2 regions of the Oceanobacillus phoenicis genome follow, and region 2 is predicted to be linked to the other one. Evidence: riboswitches for the same ligand, from Rfam matches in the RefSeq annotation. Region 2 holds a riboswitch; the other holds the start of a gene.
The links. Region 2 has a riboswitch for lysine ahead of ABC346_RS10485 (Na+/H+ antiporter NhaC family protein). Riboswitches for the same ligand answer to the same signal wherever they lie in the genome.

Region 1 (12,024 bases), 680 kb from region 2:
ATCCCATTAGTCCTTTAAGAAATACACCTTCTTGAGATTCCAAATATTTTGCGAATTGAATAACTTCCTTCGAAGACTTTAGTGAAGACCGACGTACGCCAAAATGAAATCCTGCCCAATCATTGCTCATATCCATTTCAATACAAGTGTAAAACTGACCCCCAACTTCTTTTTGAATCGTTGTTAATAATTCAATATGTTCTTTCCTATCTACCATACATGTGATTGTTTTTCCTTGAAGATTAAGCGTTGCGATTTCTTGGAGAGATTTCTTGTCGAATGTTGGATAACCAATTAAGATATCATCAAATCCTTGTTTAACTAAGAATAAAGCCTCTGAAGCGGTAAAGCACATTAATCCTTTGAACGTTGAACTTGATGATAAAATTTTGTGTAAAACAGGGATCGAACGAATTGACTTGGTAGCTAAACGAATGCTTTTACCGTTTGCTTGTTTTTCAATGTTAACTATATTTGATTCAAGCGCATTTTGATCTAACAATAATTGAGGTTTAGCCTGTAATGGTACATTTTTAATAATTGCTTTCCAGTCCATTTTTCCACCTCCACTATAAAAGAGATTTCTATCAATACCCTTCACTGACAAGCTTGCGATTCTAATCAAATTATTAATATCCAGTACCTCATTCGAACGTTAAATTCGGACGGGACAATAACTTTTTAAAATAAATACAATTTATTCTGATATTACACATTATTGAAACATAAGTAAATGAATTTTATTTATTTACCTCTTGCAATTGACCTTCCTACAGTTCTACCGCTAAATAAGCAGCCACCGACAAATGTTCCTTCTAATGCTCTATAACCATGCATACCTCCACCACCGAAACCTGCTACTTCACCTGCAGCATATAACCCTTTGATAATACCTTTTTGTTGATTAAATACTCTTCCAGATAAGTCCGTCTGTAATCCTCCAAGGGTTTTCCGACTAAGTATATGCAGTTTGACACCTATTAATGGACCATTTTCAGCTTTTAAAATGGGATGTGGTTTTGCAGTACGGATTAATTTGTCTCCAAGAAATTTACGTGAGTTATACATGGCAGCTAACTGTAAATCTTTTGTAAATTTATTTGCTAATTGAAGGTCTCTTGCTTTAATTTGAGATGTTACTTGTTCTACCTGTAATAACGGCTTTTCCGTCAGCTTATTCATTTTTTGGATGAGGTCTTTCAAATTTGAAGCCATTACAAAATCTTCACCATGATCCAAAAAATTTTGAACTGGTCCCGGTGCACCAGATTGTGCTCTTTTTAGAACTTCACTTATTCGTTTATTGGTTAAGTCTGGATTTTGTTCTGAACCAGACAAGGCAAATTCTTTCTCAATAATCTTTTGAGTTAATATAAACCATGAATAATCGTAACCTGTCTTTTGTATTGCTTCTAACGTGCTTAATGTATCAAATCCTGGATAGTTTGGTGCATTGAATCTATTTCCTTCTGCATCTAACCAAATCGACGATGGCCCTGGTAAAATACGAATCCCATGATTTTCCCAAACCGAATTCCAATTTTTAATTCCTTCTGTATAATGCCACATACGATCACGATGAACAATTCGTGCCCCCGCATGTTCCGCTATTTCTAACATCTTACCATCAACATGCTCAGGAACTCCGCTCAACATATTTTTTGGTGGTTTTCCAAGTCGCTCCGGCCAATTTTTTCGTATTAATTCATGGTTTGCTCCAATTCCGCCAGATGTAATCACTACATTTTCTGCCTTCAATGTAAAGCTATCTACTACAATTCTGTTACTTGCTTCTCCTCGTTGTGCTATCGAATTTTTTAATATAGAACCTTCCACACCGTAAGCGATTTCATTTTGAACCAATAGATGTTCCGCACGATGACGCGGTAAGTAAGTGACTAATCCTTGCTTTACATAGGATTGCATGCGCTCTGCAAATGGAGTTACAATACCCGGGCCTGTTCCCCATACAATATGAAATCGAGGTACTGAATTTCCGTGTCCAGAAGCTAGACTACCACCTCTTTCTGCCCAACCAACAACTGGAAAGAAACGTATCCCAAAACTACGTAACCACTCTCGTTTTTCCGAAGCGGAAAATTCAACATACGCTTTTGCCCATTTCTTTCCCCATTCATCTTCTTCACGATCAAAGCCCGCTGTTGATTTCCAATCATTCCATGCAAGATCAAAAGAATCTTTTATTCCTAGTCTTCGTTGTTCCTTGGAATCTACTAAAAATAAGCCCCCAAAAGACCACCAAGCTTGTCCACCAAGTGACGATTCAGGTTCCTGATCAATTAGAATCACTCTTTTCCCAGATTGCGCTATCTCTACTGTAGTAACTAGACCTGCAATCCCCGCTCCAACAACAATTGCATTCGTTTTCATTACACTCCCCCTAATAATTATTCATAAAACTAGTATATCTTATTGTCCAAGTAAAGATGACCAATTAACTAGTTTCTCCAGTCTCTTCATATTTTCATTCTCTACTGTGTGAAAAAAGGCGTCTCCGTATATTTCTAACGTTAATTCTAACTATCATTCGTCTTTTGACCAAACCATTCGTATGTCTCAATCTCATCAACATACTCCGTTACATCATCGTTCCAAACCATGTTCCTAAAAACGTGCCTATATAGTTACCAATGATATAACCTAACGTTCCGACAATTAATATAGGACCGATAAGTTGCCTCCAGCCTTTAGCAATTGCAAATGCAGCAGCGGTTGTTGGCCCTCCAATATTAGCATTACTAGCAAGCAGAATCTCTTCTAAATCAAACTTGAATAATTTCCCGAACAATAAAGAAATAATCAAATTGATCATTACAATAATAAATGCAAAAATTAATAATAACGGTGCCGTTTCAAAGATTAGCGAAATAGATGCTGGAATACCAATTACTACAAAGAAAATATGAATTAAAAAGGTTCCGATTTCTTGACTGCCATTTAGTTTTTCAAAATAACTCGGGAACAACGCTAAAACAATAAATGTCATAGTCGTCAACACAAGATAGTGATCTCCGAATAGACCGTGTAATAATTGAAAGAAAAATGATGCTTGTTCGCCACTTGGAATAATTCCTGCAAAAAATTCAGCTACTTTTAAAGAAATAATAACTAATAAAAATGCTGTTCCAACAGACATTGCAATATCTTTTAGTGAAATTTCTTTTCTTTCCCAAAAACTCTCTGCCTGTGTTTTACCTTTATTTTCCGCACTTTGCTTCTCTACTTCTAACACATGCGGAGTAGAAAATCTCTTTCGAAAGAAATTCATTGCAGGTATCATCATTAATAGTAAGAACAAAATAGCCATCATTAGATTATCAGCAACAACTGCAGCGGATACCAATTCACCTGGAGTTTCAAATTTAGCTGCCATTGCTGCAAAGTTAACTCCTCCCCCTATGTAAGAACCACTAAACATTGCTCCTAATTTATCAAGCATTGGGATATGATCTTTAAAAATTAAAAATGCAGTTATTGCTCCTGTTACCGTACCAATCGAACTAAGTAAAAATATCGTTAATAATCTACCGCTTTCCTTCCAAATTTTCTTGAAATTCACATGAAATAAAAGTAAAGGAATTGCTAATGGCACAATTACACTCCATACAGCATCATACACGCTTGAAGCTGTAGGGATAATTCCCAAGTTAGATAAAATTAGAGCACTGACAAGCGCAATAATTGCTCCAGTAACTTTAGAAGCCCAATTAAAACGTTGTTCTAAAAAAATACTTAATGAAGCTAGGACAATGATAATCCCCCATAATGTAATTGTATCGTCTGCTTGAATTAAGGTGTTCTCCAAAATGAATTCCCCCTTTAAATATTTATAATTACTTATATTATCATAAAATACAATTTCATTTAGAGAGAAATTAACTATTGAGAAACAGGTGAAAAAAATTACAATTGAATGCCTTTGCTTATTAGAGATTCATTGGATTGTAAATACGCTATATCATTTAAGTAGATTTCAAGATGACCATTTTCAATATTTAACTTAAAATCATCATTCCCATTATTTGCTTCAGAAACCATAAAATCTATTAGCTCTTTTAATCTACTAGTTAATATCGCTACAAATGCTTTTCTTTTTATATTCGTTACTTCATAAGTATCCATAAACAATTTGGTTCTCCTTATTTGATCATATACATCTACAAATTCATCAGATGAATTCACTAAAGTGAAAGGCACCCATCTGTAAATAGCATAAGATATATCCCACATTTCTGATCCTGGATGCAATGTATCAAAATCAATAATACTTGTTGCTTTATGGTCCTCTATCGTCACATTATAAGGCGCAAAATCTCCATGACACAATACTTCTACAGGGGACATAATAGGTAGCATCCATTGTTCTTTGTTGGTCAGTCTAGACACATAACTTCTACTATATTGATGAAAATTCCATAATAATTTAGCTGCAGATATAAGCATGTCGTCTGTTAATGCTTGTTTAGGTAAAGGATAATGGAATACTTCACCTGGTAAAAAAGACAATACTTCCTTATTATCTTCGGTTATTCCATATGGGTATGGCACAAAATCAGCACCTTCTGCATGAATAAACCTTAAAAAGTCATGAACATCTTGTGTCCATTTATTAGATGGGCGAATTACTTTCTCTCCTAATTTATGTATCTTTCCATTTCTTCCACCATGTAGTATTTCTTTCTTGTTCACCTTATCCCTCCACTCATAAAAAAACAGCCTATAAAACGATTGCTTGTTCATAGGCTGTTCCAATTTTTACTTATATCATTTTAGAATGTTCGAAATCCGATAATACGGATTGTAAATTTTGTAACTGTTCATCATTTAACTCTATTAATGGTAAACGAACTTTTCCAACAGAAACAGATTGTAAATTCAATGCTGTTTTAACTGGAACAGGACTTGGATTTGCAAACATTTCCTGCATGACAGGTAATACTCTCTGATGAATATTAGCTGCTTCTGCTACATGCCCTTGTTCAAAACGACGAATCATTTCTTGCATATCATTCCCTATAATATGCGATGATACAGATACAATCCCAGCAGCACCAACAGCTAAAGCTGGTAAAGTTAAACTGTCTTCCCCGCTATATACAGAGAAATTATCGTCTGTAAGGCGAATAATATTTGTCATTTTTTCTAAATTCCCGCTTGCATCTTTGATGGATACGATATTATCAATTTGGGACAAACGTACAACAGTGGAGACATCCATGTCCACACCGGTTCGTCCAGGAACGTTATATAACATAACTGGTAATTCTGTACTTTGTGCAATCACTTTAAAGTGTTCATACATACTATCTTGTGAAGGCTTATTATAGTAAGGTGCAACCAACATAACTCCATCTACACCAGTTTTTGCTACTTCTTTAGTGAGTTCAATAGATGCTTTCGTATAATTAGAACCCGTTCCTGCAATTACTGGTACCGCTCCATTTACTTTTTTTACAACATATTCGAATAATTTCATTCTCTCTTCATGTGTTAACGTTGGAGATTCACCTGTTGTACCAGCTACTACTAAACCATCTGATCCATTATTAATTAGATGGTCAATTAAATAGTCCAATGCTTGAAAATCGATCTCTTCATGTTTATCGAAAGGCGTCACCATCGCTGTCAATACTTTTCCAAAATTCATATAAACACACCCTTTTTATAATTTGAACAAATTTGCTTAAGAGGGTTTAAGCCAAACTAAAAAGCACCAACGGAAGCCCGTTGCTGCTGAACATATAAGTTCCCCAGCTCGATAGCCCTCCATATAGTCTCCTATATGACAGCACTGTATTTGTTCAATAGCAGCACCAACGAGTTAATGAATGAGTATTTCACTCGCTTCGGCAGATTCCCCTTTCCATACGCTTCAACAGGGCTCATTTCCCTTCTACGTATATACTGATGGTCTCCGCACCTCTATCCAAAACCTATGAATTATGATTCACTTGGTACGTGTATTATAGCAGGAACCATCATGAAAGACAAACATTTTTTATCATACACAAGCTCATCCACAACTATTTTCTAAATAGGTGTGGATATAATCTTGCAGATACGCTAAATTACTATTTAAATTTTAGATATTGAAAAAATAAAAACCTTTATAAAAAATACAGATTGGTTTCCTTTTTAGTATAACTTATGCGCAAATTTATTAGTCGTGCGAAATCTATTCATTTATTCAAGCATAACTTCGCATAAACAGGAAAACCTATATTGTACTAATAATGGCATAAAGGAGAATTCATATGGTCATGCACCGTTTCAAAGATAAAGATGAACCATTCCACTCAGGTGAAGTATATCATTTATGGGGTTATTTATATCAAGTCAAGACATCCTTAGTGACACTGCAAGTTTTTATAAATCATAGTGTCGATCATGACTTCCGCGTATTAGTCGAAGATTTATTAGAAAGTTGTTTTACGCAAGAAAGTGAACAAATTGAAGGAATTTTGAAAGAAGCTGGAATTCGATTACCTCCTTCACCTCCCGATCGACCAAATGTAGATCAACATGATATCCCGGCCGGAGCAAAGTTTAATGATAACGAACTGGCTATCCTTGTACAAAATGAACTAATGGCTGGAAGAATACTTGCAAATACGGTGATCTCTGTTGCTCTAAAAGAAGATATTCGTGATTTATTCACAGAATGTATTAATCAACGTATGGAATACGAACAAAAAATACTACATGTAATGAAACAAAAGGGATGGCTCGTCATACCACCAATTAATATAAAATAAAGGGGAACAAATAGCATGGGAAAGAATCATACAGGTGCTGCGATCCTATCACTGGGTTCTATACCGTTTATTACCACTCTCGGTAATTCTACATTAATTCCAATACTACCTGAAATGAAAGAAGCATTAGGCTTAAGTAATATCCAAGTAAGCTTAACCATCACGCTTTTTTCTATAGCAGCGGCAATTTGTATTCCTGTTGCAGGCTATCTATCTGATCGTTTTTCTAGAAAGGCGATTATCGTACCTTCCTTAGTTATTTTTGGTGCTGGTGGATTGTTGGCCGGGATAGGTGCTGCATTTTTTTCATCTGCATTTATTTGGTTACTTATCGGCAGAATTATTCAAGGTATCGGGGCCGCGGGGACGTTTCCAATTGCCATGGCATTAATTGGAGATCTTTTTAAAGGTAGTGAACAAAGCCGAATGTTAGGGATTTACGAAGCCTCTAATGAACTTGGCAAAGTTCTATCTCCAATTATCGGCGCTGCTTTTGCACTGATTACATGGTATTTTGTATTTTTCACATTTCCTGTGATTAGTTTTCTCAGTGCGATCCTGGTTTTCTTTTTAATTAAAGAAAAGAGAAATAGACAGACTCCACCTCCTTTTTATCAATACGTTAAAGGTCTATTTTTAGTATTTAAACAGGAAGGCCGATGGTTAATTACGGTCTATCTAGCAGGTGGAACGTGTTTACTTACTATCTTCGGTATTCTTTTTTACTTATCCGATAAACTAGAAACAGAGGATCATATTACTGGAGTGTGGAAAGGACTTATCCTTGCCATTCCATTACTTATTTTAGTAACAACATCATATAGAACCGGTAGTAAAATCGGCAAAAATTTTGTAAAAATGAAACGACTAGCTGTGATTGGATTTTTACTTATGACATTCTCCTACCTCTCCCTGATATGGATAGAACCTTTAGTATGGTTTATTTTTGCATTATGTTTTAGCAGTATAGGTGCCGGCCTGGTTTTGCCTTGCGTCAATACAATGATTGCCGGTGCAGTAGGTAAAGAAAAAAGAGGCTTTATCACTTCACTATATGGCTCTGTAAGATATATCGGTGTTGCCCTCGGTCCTTTGCTATTTGGCTGGCTCATGGATTGGTCTAGAACAGGATTATTTTTATCGGTAGCTTGTTTTACTTTTCTCGTAGCAATGTTAGTTTTATTACTGCTTCATGTAAACGGCATGGATGGAAGGGATAAACGAACGAAGATTACGTATAATTATTACTAATATTAACTTCAGAAAAAATCTCCATGTCCTTCAAGTTGTAGTGTTACCAGACCTAGCATAAAACAACTAAAAGCCAGATGTTGTAAGAAGCATCTGGCTTATTCTTAATTAATATTTAATTCTTGTGGAGTTTCTGTCTTTTTATTCATTTTGTGCCTTTCCTTTAAAATGCTCCTCAATATATTGGTAGTGTTCAATATTGTTTGTTATATTAGCGAGCTTGTGTAAGTTTCTTAATAATAATCGGCGATCAATATCAAAAATAAACTCAGTATAAATATGATCAATGGTATTACTAGCAAACCCCCAAATGACATCATGATGTTTTTTATCAGCAGCTCCTGCCAGCCTTGTAAGTGCAGCAATGATATCAGTGATAATAGGATAATTCTTCTGTGCATAATGCCTGATAACACCTAAGCCTTGATACAGATGATATTCAAAATTATCTACTTCTAAAATTAGACGAACCTGATTGTTCTCATCGACTAAATATGGAGAGAACGTCATTTTCTCATCTAAGGTCAATAACAAATCAGTCACTTGAAAAATGGTATTTGATGCAGTTTTAGGATCATCATTCCCCATAGCTTTAATTGCGATTTCTCCTAGTTTATTTAATCCAAATTTTAAATCTTGAATCTCTGTCTCCTTGTGACCAATTCGAATTAATTCAACATACTTTGATTCATCTACATTTTTTGCACCTGGTCCCCAATAGGTAAACAGTTGATTTCCATTTAAAACAAAACTGCCTACACGTACTTCTATTTTAATTACAATATTATCCTTTCTTGCCTCTTTAATAAGATCTTTAAATAAAATTAATTGGATATAACCAGATTTTGGTGATATTACTGTTTCACTTTGAGGATAATCAATATCTAATAAGTTTCCCGGTTCCTCCCTACGTAAATCCTCTAGTTCTTGCGAAAAAGCACCATTTATTATTCCTTCAGAAACATCTTTCATCATATCGGTAATATTATGAACCTGCATCCATGATGTTGCATGATTGATAAAATAAATAAAGACAATGGCAGTGATGAAAGCAATCAAAACTGTCACAAAAGGTACAGCAGAAAAATAATCTACTGGTTTACTGCTAATAAATAAAAACATAATTAAAACATAGACAAAACTACCATTAAATACTCCAAGAATATGTTGCGTTTGTTTGTCTTTTACAAAGTTTTGCAATAGCCTTGGCGAGAATTGTCCACTAAACGTTGTAAGGACTACAAGTAAAGAGTTTAATGTAAAAGCACTTAAAGTTAAGACGCCTCCGATTAGCGAACTAATAAGTAAACGGGTAGTTTCAAATTCTGCCTTAAAAAAATCAGGCATATATAGTGCTAATCCTATACCAACATCAAGATATAACGTAATTGCCGCAAATAAAAAAGTTGCGATAATATAAAGTAATGGTGTCCGCCATAATGTTAAACGAAGTTCATATTGACGTTCTGGCTTAGACATTTGGAAATACTTTCTGATTGAGGGCGGTAAAAATTTTACAAACATATATTTTCTCCTCTATTTTGTTTTTAACACCGGTGTGTTTCATATAGTTCTTACCCGGAATAATGAATTCTAACACCTATAACTCCACCCTAGCGTTACTTTGCTCAATTCTATGAGCCTTTCTTCCATTTCTGCGTATATTGTCAATACTGTTTAGAGTTTAAGCACATCAATGTCTATGTACATTTCGATCGATCTTTTATGTTGTTTTTTGGGTTATGATACGAATGAAAATAATCATCACCTGCAACCTGAACCTTCATTTTTCCTTACTATAAAAAAGTGAGAAAGATCAGTTTTTATGATCTTTCTCACTTTTAAAGATAAGAGATTTATTCTTCATCAAATATATCCATTGATAGATAACGTTCTCCTGTATCTGGTGCAATACATACAAGTTTTTTGTTAGGGCCAATCTTCTTCGCTACTTCCATTGCCGCATATACAGCAGCTGCTCCAGATGGACCAAGAAAAATCCCTTCTTTTTGAGCAAGGTCTTTTAATAAAGTGACAGCTTGTTCATCTTTAATTTGAATGATTTCATCGTATACATTCGTATTAAGTATATCAGGTACGAATCCCGGACTTGTGCCAACGAGTTTATGCGGTCCCGGCTTTCCTCCTGATAAGACGGGTGACCCTTCTGGTTCCACAACCGCCACATGTAGATGGGGTAACTTTTCTTTTAATGTTTCTCCTGTACCTGTCACCGTACCACCAGTACCTGCTGTACAGACAAACGCATCCAATTGATTATCCATCTGTTCCAAGATTTCTAAAGCTGTAGTAATTCGATGGACATCTGGGTTAGCTACATTTTCAAATTGTTGTGGAATAAAACTGTTAGGAATGGATTCTTGAAGTTCTAGCGCTTTACGAATTGATCCTGGCATTTTTTCTTCACTTGGTGTAAGTACGACTTCTGCTCCATATGCTTTTAATATATTACGACGTTCCATCGTACTATTATCCGGCATGATCATTATTGCTTTATATCCTTTAGCAGATGCAGCCATTGCCAACCCAATACCAGTATTCCCACTTGTAGGTTCTATAATAGTGGCACCTTTCTTTATTAACCCTTGTTCTTCTGCTACACGAATCATATGAGATGCAGCTCGGTCTTTAACACTGCCACTCGGATTAAACATTTCTAACTTCACATATATTTCAGCTGCATTTTCTGGCTGAAGACGATTTAATTTAACCATTGGTGTTTGTCCAATTAATTCAGTTACATCATTGACAACACGCATGTGATATCCCTACTTTCTTTCAGTACTCTCTAATAAGCGTTTATCAATAGATATGTCCGGATTAATATCCATTAATTGCTGTAAAAATGATTCTTTCTCTTCAGGTGAGATTGTAACAATATCATACTTCCCACTCTTTATTTGCATTCGATCAAATGAAAGCGCTGGAGAAGTCAACGGAAATTTTGTCTTAAAAATAACTTCTATATCTTTGATTTTTACAGTTTGCTTAACGGGACCATAATAAATAAGTATTTTATCATTGTCAATTCGATAGCCTGTACGAAACCAAAACCATAGTAAAAACAGTCCAATTATAATCATTAAACCAGAAGCGAACCATTGACCATTTAACAGAGGAGCAATAACCCCTAGTAATACGACTACCCACAATATAATCGTTAACCATTTGTCTTTTTTTGACCGAAAATACAATGTAGCTCCTCCTCTTTGCTTGTATCCAATAAGTTTATTATAGACATGTATAGGCATTTTTAGCAAAACTTTCACTGTGTTACAACAGACCAAACTATTAACTAACGTTATAAAGAACAACAATTGTAAAGTTTCTTTACAGTTCCGTCAAAGAAACCATAAGCTGACACGGGGGTATCCTGCATACCCCCGTACAGTATGTAGGATACCCCCTATAAACATGACTAAAAAAGACTGTACCCATAAGAACGGTTCAGTCTTTCAAGGTAATTCTCTTTAAATTTTTTTATGATGTTACAAACCAGCGATCTATATTTTTAAATTCTAACTCATTCAATTTATTTGTTGCAGTCTCATGATTTACATTCCATTCAGATATATCTAATGAACAACTGATAGGAACATCACATTTAATCTCTGCCAATGACCGAGAAAGATGAAGCATTTCTAAATTGGCATTTATTTTAGCTTGTACACCTTTTGGTAACTCTTCGATATTGTTTAACAAATCATCAATAGTTTCATATTCTTGTAGTAGTTTAATTGCAGTTTTTTCACCTATCCCTTTAACCCCTGGGTAGTTGTCCGAAGAATCTCCCATTAATCCTTTTAAATCAATAATTTGCTTTGGTGATAATCCTTTTTTTTCATAAAAATTATCCTGGTCGAACACCTCGTAATTACCTTGGCCTTTGCGCATAATAGCTACTCTAATATTTTCTTTAACTAATTGCAAAAGATCTTGATCACCAGTTAGGACTGTAACTTCATTTTCCACACTA
Region 2 (12,024 bases):
AAATAATCAATATGAAGAAGTTGCTACATTAGTTACTGATGAAGAAGTACTTATTGCATTTGAACAATCAGAAAATATTTCCCAAGATGAAGCAATGATAAATGCAAGAAAAACAGCAGAATCTGTTTTACCTCGTTATTATGATATTTATACATCTGGAGATAAATCGTTAATTCAAGAAATACAAACCCTTCACTACTCGCTTGCGAATAATCCAAATTTCGATTATGACCAAACAGTACAAGCAATTATAGAAGAAATGAAACAAGACGAAACACCAGATGATGAGTAATTAATAGTATAAAGGGAGGTGACAACGTGCATCCAAAACAAGGGTTCATCATATTGGGATTTCTATTTTTTATTCTGTTTCTCCCATTAACTGCCTCGGCTGAGGAAAACGATATTTATGAACAACGAATGGCTCTTTTCAAAAAAACAGAAGCATTAACACAAATTCCATGGTATTATTTTGCAGCAATTGATAACTACGAAAGAAATATAAAAAATAGTGATGAACCAGAAAAAGTAATATCAATATATTTTGAAGAGGAAGTTTGGTATGGCATAGGTAATGCAGCTCAAGCTTCTGAAATGGAAATCATTCAAAGTTTTGGTGGTATTGGAAAAGATGGTAATGGTGACGGTAAAGCACAAATAGACAATGAGGAAGATATCTTATATTCGATGGGTATGGTTATTCAAGAGTTTGGAATGAATGAAGATGATATCAAAATTGCTCTTTGGGAACACTATAAAAGAGATTTAACTGTACAAACCATTATGAATACATCTAAAGTATTTAAGGAATTTGGTCACGTTCACCTTACTAATCGAGCATTTCCTGTAGATACAAATTATAATTATAGTTTCCGTAATACGTGGGGTGACCGACGTGGATTTGGTGGTTTACGGATCCATGAAGGGACCGATATTTTTGCCTCTTACGGCGTTCCAGTTCAATCAACAACTTACGGTGTAGTAGAGATGATGGGATGGAATTTATACGGCGGTTGGAGAATAGGAATTAGAGATATCTACAATATTTATCATTATTATGCACATATGAATGGTTATAGTGACGATTTAAAAGTAGGTCAAGTTGTACAACCTGGTGATGTGATTGGCAGTGTTGGTTCAACTGGGTACGGTCCTCCAGGAACTTCTGGAAAATTCCCACCACATTTACATTATGGCATGTATAAAGATAATGGATATAGTGAATTCTCATTTGATCCTTATCCTTACTTAAAAAAGTGGGAGCGAATGTCTAGATAGCACGGACTAAATTAACTTTAAGGTTGCTAACCGTTTGTGATAATCATTGAAGATGGGGAAAAAGTATTTAAGCAAAAGATAAAGCCGAATGATTAACTGGTGTTTCTCGGATTTCAACCAAATCATACATCTATAAAAAAGGACTACTTTCTATCGCATACTAGAAAGTAGTCCTTTATAAATTTTTCTACGCTTTCCCTTTTCTAATTGTATTCCATATACTAACGGCTAATCCGCCCCATAGAATCACCATTCCAATTATCATTACTGTAATTGCACTAGCAGACATTTATTTTGCCTCCTTTTCATGTTCGGTATATTCAGATAATTCATTGGATTTCCATTTAGTTAATGAGAAAACTATACCGATTACTAATGCTGCTATAGCTACTGTCCATCCTCCAAATAAAACAAAGGTATTTGCATATCCCTCATAATTTCCAGTAGCTGTATCAAATTCTCTTAACAAGTTTTGTTTAAATAATCCTAGCATCATATATCCCATTATAATCGGAGTAACAATAGTTAAACAAATGGTCCACCATGATCCTAATCGGATATCAGAAACACTATTAGCATGAGACTTTAATACATTTGACTTACGTAATATCCAAGCAATTAGTACGACTTCAACCAATCCAATCATTGCTACTCCAAATTGATTGATAAAATAGTCCACAACATCTAAGAAATGAAGCCCTCCACGACTAGCAAATAATAAGGAAATAACTGCAGCTAATCCGCCACCGAATAATACTGCTTTTGTTCGTGTGATCTTAAATTTATCTACCAAAGCTGAAACATATGCTTCTGTAATAGATACTAACGATGTTATTCCTGCTAACGTTAAGGAAACAAAGAATAATACGCCAAACAATCCATTAAATGCAGGTAATTCATTAATAATAGCTGGAAAAACAACGAAGGCGAGTCCTACTCCACCAGCAACAACTTCATCTACTCCTACTCCTGAAGAAGCAGCCATAAATCCTAATACACCAAAAACTCCAATTCCTGCTAATAATTCAAAACCAGAGTTACCGAAACCTACGATGAATGCATTATTGGTTATATCTGATTTTTTTGGTAAATAACTAGAATAAGTGATCATAATTGCAAAGGCAATGGATAAACTGAAAAAGATTTGTCCGTATGCGGCAATCCATACATCTGGTTCTAATATACGACTAAAGTCTGGGGTAAAGAATGCGTTTAAACCTTCTGCTGCTCCAGGCAATGTTACTGCCCGAATGACGATTACTAAAAACACTAAAACGAGAAGTGGTATAAATATCCGGTTAGCTACCTCAATACCTTTCTTCACTCCACGGAACAAAATACCAAGTACAATAATCCAAACAACAATTAAAGGTATGAATACACCTGGAACTAATCCACCTACTTGGCCAGGCACATCTGCTAGATGTAAATAATCTCCAAATAAAAATCCTTCTGTATCTTCTCCCCAAGATAGATTAAATGAGAAGAAAGAATATGAAATTGCCCAGGCAATAATGACAGAGTAATATGTCGAGATAACAAAGGCAACTAATACAGCCCACCAACCTACGAATTCTGCCTTTTTGTTCATTTTACTAAATGTCAACGGAGCTGAACCTCTATATTTATGCCCCATTGTAAATTCCATAATTAAAATTGGAATACCCGCAGTTAATAACGCAAATAAGTATGGAATGAAGAATGCTCCTCCTCCACTTTCATAAGCAACTGCAGGGAATCTCCAGATATTACCCAAACCAATTGCAGAACCAACCGCCGCTAAGATAAATCCAGCACGTGTTCCCCATTGTGAACGATTTTCCATTTACTTTCCCCCTTAAGTTTCAAAAATAATAATAGCCTGTTTCTTTATTAATATGTAGAATAATATCAATTATTAATACTTTCAGACTATTATAGTTGTATTATATCCTGTTATCCCTATTTGTCAAACGGTTCTGATAATTAATTTTGTATAGATTAAAAAATCACATGAGTAATAGGACCCTATACTCTCATGTGATTTTGACTCATTTATTTACTTGTTGTTTTTTCTTTTCTTCTGTCAACAACTACCTTCTTCAGTACTAATACGATAAGAATCATTATTACAATTGTAACTAGCAATGAAAGTAGTGTAGAATGAGTATACCCTATTAAGGTAAATCCGACTATCGCAGATACAGCAGCTATAATTGCATAAGGCATCTGTGTTAGCACATGGTCAATATGATTAGCACCAGCACCTGTAGAGGATAGTACTGTTGTATCTGATATTGGTGAACAATGGTCACCAAATACTGCTCCAGCAAGTACCGCTGCTAGTGCTGGCAGTAATAAACTACTATCTGTATTCACCATAATGTTAGCAGCTATCGGAAGCATAATACCAAAGGTTCCCCAAGAAGTTCCGGTTGCTAAAGCCATTATAGCGGATATTATAAATAATATAACTGGTAACAAGGACACGTTAATCGAAGCATTCTCAACTAATCCAGCTAAGTAATCCCCTGTTCCAATACTTCCAATAATGGAACCAATCATCCAAGCCAATAGAAGTATATTTATTGCAGGCCTCATTGTTTTTGCACCTTCAATTAATATTTTTCCGAACTCTGAACGTGGTACCTTTTGAGAAAAATAGAAAATAGCTGCAATTATTACCGAAGAAAGTCCACCTAATATTAAGGATAGATTAACGTCTGTATTTGCAAAAGCATCGATTAAACCATAACTTGATGCTGCTATAACACCTGTAGTGTACATTGAACCAATTGTAACTATAAATAATACAATAATCGGCACTAACAAATGGTATACTTTCCCATCTTTATGCGGATCAAAAACATCCCCTAAATCTCCGGCAACATTGTCTTGCGCTGGGTTAAGAAGCTCTCCTTCTTTTTCGGCTCTTTTTTCATGAGTATGCATTGGCCCTAAATCCAATCGGAAATACGCTACAATAAACACAAGAATAATTGCTGATATTGCATAGAAATTCAATGGAATCATTTGGATAAATGCTTCAAATGGTTGATACTCTGTAATTTCATTAGCAGCGAATAAAGTCCCTAATGTTCCAATAATATATGCTCCCCAACTAGAAATTGGGGCTAATACAGTAACAGGCGCAGAACTAGAATCAATGAAATAGGCAAGTTTTGCACGTGAAATGCGATGGCGGTCGGTTAGCGGTCTCGCAATTTGGCCAACTGCTAAACTATTAAAATAGTCATCGATAAATATAATTATACCAATAACCGCCGTCATTACCTGTGCACCGGTTCTTGTCTTCACTCGTTTCATCATCCAGTCGCCGAATGCTCTACTTCCACCTGATGCTTGTAAAAATGCTGTTAGTATTCCTAAAAGTAATAAAAATCCAAGGAGAAAAATATTTCCTATTTGCCATTCACCATCAGCATAAAATATAGTGTAAAATACTTTCCAAACCTCAGTGATTGAGGATAAAATATTAAAATTGTGAATAAGCAATGCTCCAACAATAATTCCTGTACCTAATGATATTAAAACATTACGCGTAATAATCACTAAAAGTAGCATAACTACTGCAGGAATAAGCGAATAAATTGTACCTTCCATAGTTGTTACCTCCAAATAAATAGTTAGTGATGGAGATAATACTCGAAATGCTCTTGATGTAAAGCAACGTTGCTATTTTAAGCACAAAAAAAACAACGACAGAAAATAACCATCATTGTTTTACCAACAAACGTTATCCTCCATTTCGATCAGTAGTTCTCCATGCACAAATTCTTGCATGACAGTGCATCTTTTATTCAAAGATGTACCAGCAATAATAAGTATGACCCTTACTACGCTTCGGCAAACAACCCTTCCACCAACTTTCATCGTTGTCATCCTCTTGTTGATTACTAATGTTGTATGCTCCTCTACCTCACCGATCTGATAAGGCATTATTCAATTACTAGTAATATACTATATTATTCATCATTCTGCAAATCATCTTTTGGTATAGCTATATCCGGAGTCCCGTCTCCGCCATAAAAATCAGGAACTTTGCCCATAATTGCACCACTGTCTAAGTATAATTCTGTATGAACTGTAGTTACATCTGACGTAAATGGAACAATAATTTGTACATCTGCTTCTACATTCACATACAAAGTAACCCACGACCCATTAATGCCAAATTCTTCGGTTTCCCTTACTACATTTGTTCTCACATTTCCAATAACTTGCATATTAATAGGAATCTTCGGACCAAGATTTGATAGTACCGAATTACCTGTCACTTGTCCAAGAGGGATCTCAATGAGAGTTGGATCAATAGCTGCTCTCCCCTCAGCACTTCCGTCATCATTCAAAGGTTCTTCTAAGTTATATTCAAAACTTAAAGGTTTCCCTTCATTTACATGTACAAAAAATTCTTCCACACGATCTGTAGCAACTCGATTAATTTCACTAATTACCGCACTATTTTGATTGTAAGTAACAAAGTTCCCATCGTTATCATAAGTAATATCAATCATATCTTCAAAACTATATTCACCTACAAAGTTTACCGCGGAATTTATTGCACGTGTGGCAAATTCTTCGGTTTTCCTCTTTGCAATGTCTTTAACTATTGGTTCAATCTTGTCATTAATAATCCAAAAACTAAAGGCCATGGATACAACAAATATGATAAGGGTTATAATTAATAAAAATTGACGTTGTGGAGGCCTTCTGTATGTCCTTCTCCGGATGCGATATCTTCTTTTGAACCTCAACCTTCATACCCCCTCTACACAATGTATGCTTGTTCTTAGAGAGGGTAGAACTATGGATTATCTATTTTTCATAACTTCCGTAATAAGTGTATTCATCACTCTTCCTAAATCTAATTCATATGGATTATCCAGTATCTTACCTTGTACTTCGGCCACACGAATAATCGGCCGATCACATAATTGTTTATTTTGTCTAATTACTTTTCCAAAACTCCCATCACTCAAAGTAACCATTAACCCTTCTGGATATACAGCGATACTTTTTTTAAATGCCTCAATAATTGTTATATCAAATTCCCTAACTGCGCCAGCATATAAGATTTCCAAAGCTTCATGCGGTAGTAAAGCATCTCGATAAACTCTATTACTTGTTACTGCATCAAAAACATCAGCCACTGCTATAATCTTCGCATAAGGAATAATATCTTTATCATATAGACCTAAAGGGTAACCAGAACCATCTAGTCTTTCATGATGTTGATATGCGCATTGAGCAACTTTTTTTGGAAATCCTGGATAGCTACGTAAATAATCATATCCTAATTTGGTGTGGTTTTTAATAATTTGAAACTCTGCTTCATCTAGGTTTGAAGGTTTATTTAAAATATCTGATTCAATAAAAATCTTTCCAACATCGTGTAATAATGCCCCGATACCTAGTTCTTTTAATTGTTCGGAAGTATAATTTAATTGCTTTCCTATCGCAATAGAATATATAGCTACATTTAGAGAATGCTGTAAAATATAATCGTTGGTGATCATAATATCCGAAAGCAATGTTAACGAACTTTCATTACCTTCTACTTCATCCAAAATCTGGTCAACAACTTCTTTTAACTCCGTTTCTTTTGTTTGCAAGATATAAGACTTACTTAGAAGCCCTGCTTGTTTTATCCCTTTAAATGTATCGTTAAGTGTATGTACTGCTTTTTGACGAAGTTGATCGGAAATAACTGGTTCGTAATACTGATCATCATCGATGTCACCTTCAATATAAACATAAGTAATTCCCCTATCTAGCAGCTTTTTAATAACGCTTGATGTCAACTTCATTCCCCGAGCCAATAGAATTACTCCTTGCTCATTATATAACGATTGCGCTAATGTATCTTCAGACTGAATAAGTTTCGTACTTACTAGTTTCATAGATTTCTCCTATAATCCGACATCTTTCAACATTTTCTTAGTAATATAGTACCAAACATCCAATCATATGCCTATCATATTTTTCCAGATAATTTAAAAAGCTTCTCCTATAAAAAGAAAAGCTTTTTAAACGGTTATGATATTTTTAATAAAGCCTCTTTCCCAGTCATTCCAACTTCCCATCCATATTCTTTAGATGCATCTGTGATTTTTTCTAGTGGTGCGTTAAGTAATTGATCGATTGATCTTACTCCCATCGCACGACCAGCTACCACATTCCGTTCTTGTAGTTTAGGTACTTCATTAAAAATATCAACATCGAGTGCTGCACACATGATATAACCTACATCATTACTAATCGTTAACAATGTTGTCTTTGGCAATTCCACACTTACAGCAGTGAATATAATTCCATCTACCTCGAGAGGTTCTATTGTAATCATTCGTACATTTGCCCCCTTTATAAAATTCACTATAAGTGTATGCAGGAGGCATGAAAAACGTCACATTCTAAGATGAATATTGCTGTAATAAAGTTTCGGCAAGAAGATCTCTTAAAAATTCAGGTACGAAATATTGCTTGGTTGTTGATTTGGCAATCTCAGGTAATAACCTTCCAAACGTAAATGTATCTGCAGTAGCTATATAGTAAGTTTGATCCGGATCAATCTGTTTTCCATTTTGTTCATAAACTGCTTTTACATACTCACCACCGGTACGATGAAAACCTGTGATTACATCTAAACCAGAAAATATCATCTTCCCTAGAATTTCACCGCGAAATCCAAACCCTTTTAACTTCAATTCTGTGAAATCCTTAGATAAAGATGCTCGTATTACTTCTATGAGTTCATCCCCTTTCAAATCAACTAAAACAGGATTGATCGGGTGAGGACAAATACGGTGTATGTCTCCATACGTAATTGGACCAGCAGGAAGGCTTTCCAACAGTACTCCTGCATTTAACATCGCAAAATCCGCTTTTGTCCATTTTCTTAACATAGTTGTCAAACTTTGAATGATTGGTGTGTTTGCAAACCAATTCACTTCAATTGGTTTGTTTGCTTTGACGATAACATTATCTAGATATTTCTTCGATTGCTCATATAATGATTGTATATATTGTTCTGTATTTAAATCAGGAATGGTATTACGGAGATCTACTGCATAACCATTGCGATTTGTAATACGATTCTCCTCATGGCTCCATTCTACAGTGACTTCTCCTACGTAAAAACAGTGTTTTCCAGCCGCTGTAATTAACGTATGATTAATCCTCTCCCCTTCCTGTAATAAATGATGGGTATGGCCGCCCATTATTATATCTACAGAAGGATACCGCCTAGCGATTTCCTGATCAACACTAATTCCTAAATGAGACAACAACACTATAATATCTGTTTCTTTTTCTAATTCAGTTATATAACGATCTAACACGTCAAATTCATTATCAATATACCAATCCAAAAGCTCATAAAACGCATTAAACGGAGCGGTTAGACCTAAGAAACCGATCCTAATGCCACTAGCTGTTTCTTTGATTTCACTTCGTTTTAACCAAGCTGGTAATTGACCATCCAGACTTTCTAGATTAGAACAAACCACTGAAAAATTAGCATGATCATACAGATGATATAATTCATCATGCGACAAAGTAATTCCTTCGTTATTTCCTAAAGTCACGACATCATAATTTAGTTGATTAAGTAAATCTATATTTGCTTTACCACGGCTTGCTTCTGTAATCGGATGAGAACGATCCACGTGGTCTCCTATATCTAACGTCCAAAAGGTCTCTTGATTAGTTTTATGCGTTTCTTGTTTATGAAGTAAATACGCCGCTACTTTTGGCCATTGTAAAAAATGACTATGTAGATCATTTGTAAAGTAAAACGTTAATTGTTCTTTTGACATGTATATTCTCCTAACCAATGCCTTGCATAATCATTCGTATACCAACTAAAACAAGCATCAATTTTAATACTAATTCTAGTACATTGTTTGATAAAATATGATTTACCTTCGCTCCAAGTTTACCACCTATCCATGCTCCAGGTATAAAGAAAAGCACATACTCCCAGACAACATTTCCTAAATATACATGTGTTATCGCACCCATGAAACTGACAAATATAATCATAAACATAGACGTTGCAGCGGCCAAATGAGCTGGAAATCCAAATAATAACATCATTACCGGTACCATTATTGCGCCTCCGCCTATTCCAAACAAACCAGACAACATTCCTACAAATAAAGCAATGCTAATTGCAGATATGAAAGATAATTTATATATGTATAATTCACCTTTTAATTCAAAACTTCTTGCCCCTGGCTCATAAATATCTACACTCCGTCTTCGTTTAGAAGCTTTATTTTTAAGACTTATTATAATAGAAATAACTATAATTAAAATACCAAAATAAAGATAAAATCCGTCAGTATCTACAAATTGATTTAACCATGCTCCAAGCATACTACCAGGAATACTACCTGCGAGAAAAATACTACCTGCATAGAAGTCAACTTGTTTTTGTTTTGCATAGGTAAGCACTGATGAAATCCCAGTAAAAATCATTACAACTAGAGACATTGCAACTACTGATTGTGGACTGACCCATTCAAAACCAGTAACGAATTGGCTGGAAAGTAAAAGTAACGGAATAAGTACTATTCCACCACCAAGCCCTACTAATGAACCAATAAAGGCCGCCAGAATAGCGATTATAATACAGATTATAGCCACAACCATTGATATCTTCTCCTTTATTTTCCTTTATCATATCATAGGTATACTTATTTAACGTAATAGTGCGAATTGAAATTGATCATTATTATATAAAAAATGCATGAGATCTAATGAAAGATTTCATGCATTTTAGTGTTGCTTTTTTCTATTAAGCTATTTTAAGTATGGCGATAAAAATATTAGTTGATTCCTGTGTACATCCATTTTGATGAATTGTTGTGAATTAGCTCAGCTATTAATAACCTCCATGATGGAGGCTGTCGCCATTCCACCACCACAGCACATTACTTGTAATCCAAAGCGATGATTGGAATCCTCTAATTCATGAAGCAATGTTGTCATAATTCTTGCCCCACTCGCACCTGTTGGATGTCCTAAAGCTATTGCACCACCACGTGGATTAACCTTCTCTATTTTAGGATTTAATTCTTTCATCCAAGCTAAGATCACGGATGAAAATGCTTCATTACATTCAAAGATATCTATATCATCCATTGTTAAATTTGCTTTTTGTAAAATTCTTTTTGTAATTGGAATTGTTCCAGTAAGCATCAATTTTGGATCACAACCAATCACATCACTTGCAATAATTCTCGCTCTTGGAGTCACACCTAGTGTTTGTGCCTTTTCCTTGCTCATAACTAAAATAGCTGACGCTCCATCACTTATTTGACTTGAATTACCAGCTGTAATTTTCCCATTTTCTTGAAAAGAAGGTTTTAGAGTTGCTAATTTCTGTGTAGAAGTATTAGCGCGTATCCCCTCATCATGCTTCACAATAATTTTTTCTCCATTTTTTTCTACTTCAATTGGTGTGATTTCCCGCTGAAAAAGACCTCTTTCACTTGCTTCATTTGCTAAAATATGACTTCTAACTGCAAATTCATCTAATTCGCTCCTAGATAGTTCCCACTTTTCGGCAATTCGATCAGCGGCCAACCCTAAACTTGGCCAATCATATGTTTTTATTAATTCATCTGGTAATCCGTTCGTATCTGAACCAATTGGTTGCCTTGTCATATTTTCAATTCCTGCTGCAACGACGGTATCACAATCTCCACTAATAATACTTTGAACAGCAAGATGCACCGCTTGTTGGGACGATCCGCACTTACGATTAATTGTCATTCCCGGAACCGATTCCGGATATCCTGCAATTAAAGAAGCTATCCGAGCAATATTATTTCCTTGCTCTTGGTTTTGAGTGACGCAACCAACTATAACATCATCAACATTTTCTCTTGCTATACTTGTTCTATTCATAACAGCTTCCAATACAGTTGATAACATATATTCAGACCTTGTTTCCGCATATACACCATCTCTTTTTCCTACTGGTAGCCGAACTGCTTCAACGATTACTGCCTCATTTTCTTGATTATTCATATGCCTACCTCTTTCTAATCAGTGAATCATGGAGTACCCTCCATTGACACTCAATACTTGCCCTGTAATCCAATCAGCACTATCTGATAATAAAAATAAAACAGCTCCTGTTATATCTTCTGGCGTTCCAATTCTTTTTAAAGGATAATTTCTAGCAAGTTTGTGAATATGCTCCTTACTTACGTCTCCTTGATCAATCATTCCTAACGATATCGTATTACATTGAATATCATTTTTTCCTACTTCCTTTGCCAAGGATTGCACGAAACTTATAGCACCACTTCGGGCAGCAGAAGAAATGATTAAATGTTTGTCACCAGTTCTTGCGGAATCTCCTACAACATTAATGAATTTTCCACGTTGTTTTTCTTTCATTGGAGGGAGAAATACGTATGCTAAATTTAGTACCCCGTGAAAACAAATATCCGTTTCTTTCTTCCATTCTTCAGGTTGATATTTAAAGAAAGATTTCATCTGTACCCATCCTGCATTATTCACGATATAATCAATCGAACCCAGTTTCTCTTCAATCTCTTTCTTCATTGCAATCACTTCATCATATTTAGAAATATCACCCTGAACCATGATAGATTTAATATGATACTTTTCTAATTGTTTATGTGTTACAAGTACATCTTCACTAGAATGATGATAATGCAATGCAATATTCCCACCGTTTTCAGCTATGGCATCCGCAATAGTACGTCCAAC

Region 1: linked by a shared signal. The riboswitch ahead of dapA (4-hydroxy-tetrahydrodipicolinate synthase) and the one ahead of ABC346_RS10485 (Na+/H+ antiporter NhaC family protein) in region 2 are both predicted to bind lysine.

What each region holds. Positions count from the first base shown of each region.
Region 1 is NZ_JBDFME010000001.1:2,793,857-2,805,880, forward strand. It holds gene ABC346_RS14005 (amino acid deaminase/aldolase) at 1-556, opposite strand, end outside; gene ABC346_RS14010 (FAD-binding dehydrogenase) at 745-2,391, opposite strand; gene ABC346_RS14015 (DUF819 family protein) at 2,600-3,826, opposite strand; gene ABC346_RS14020 (aminoglycoside phosphotransferase family protein) at 3,925-4,710, opposite strand; gene dapA (4-hydroxy-tetrahydrodipicolinate synthase) at 4,781-5,668, opposite strand; lysine riboswitch at 5,773-5,954, opposite strand; gene ABC346_RS14030 (DUF3231 family protein) at 6,276-6,776, shown strand; gene ABC346_RS14035 (MFS transporter) at 6,792-8,027, shown strand; gene ABC346_RS14040 (DUF2254 domain-containing protein) at 8,169-9,551, opposite strand; gene cysK (cysteine synthase A) at 9,884-10,807, opposite strand; gene ABC346_RS14050 (PH domain-containing protein) at 10,817-11,242, opposite strand; gene ABC346_RS14055 (5'-3' exonuclease) at 11,529-12,024, opposite strand, start outside.
Region 2 is NZ_JBDFME010000001.1:2,109,339-2,121,362, reverse strand. It holds gene ABC346_RS10505 (YhcN/YlaJ family sporulation lipoprotein) at 1-292, shown strand, start outside; gene ABC346_RS10500 (M23 family metallopeptidase) at 319-1,278, shown strand; gene ABC346_RS10495 (methionine/alanine import family NSS transporter small subunit) at 1,466-1,567, opposite strand; gene ABC346_RS10490 (sodium-dependent transporter) at 1,568-3,103, opposite strand; gene ABC346_RS10485 (Na+/H+ antiporter NhaC family protein) at 3,313-4,881, opposite strand; lysine riboswitch at 5,027-5,203, opposite strand; gene yunB (sporulation protein YunB) at 5,244-6,032, opposite strand; gene ABC346_RS10475 (HD-GYP domain-containing protein) at 6,090-7,178, opposite strand; gene ABC346_RS10470 (YunC family protein) at 7,313-7,621, opposite strand; gene ABC346_RS10465 (bifunctional metallophosphatase/5'-nucleotidase) at 7,689-9,092, opposite strand; gene ABC346_RS10460 (sulfite exporter TauE/SafE family protein) at 9,103-9,930, opposite strand; gene ABC346_RS10455 (thiolase family protein) at 10,156-11,313, opposite strand; gene ABC346_RS10450 (SDR family NAD(P)-dependent oxidoreductase) at 11,332-12,024, opposite strand, start outside.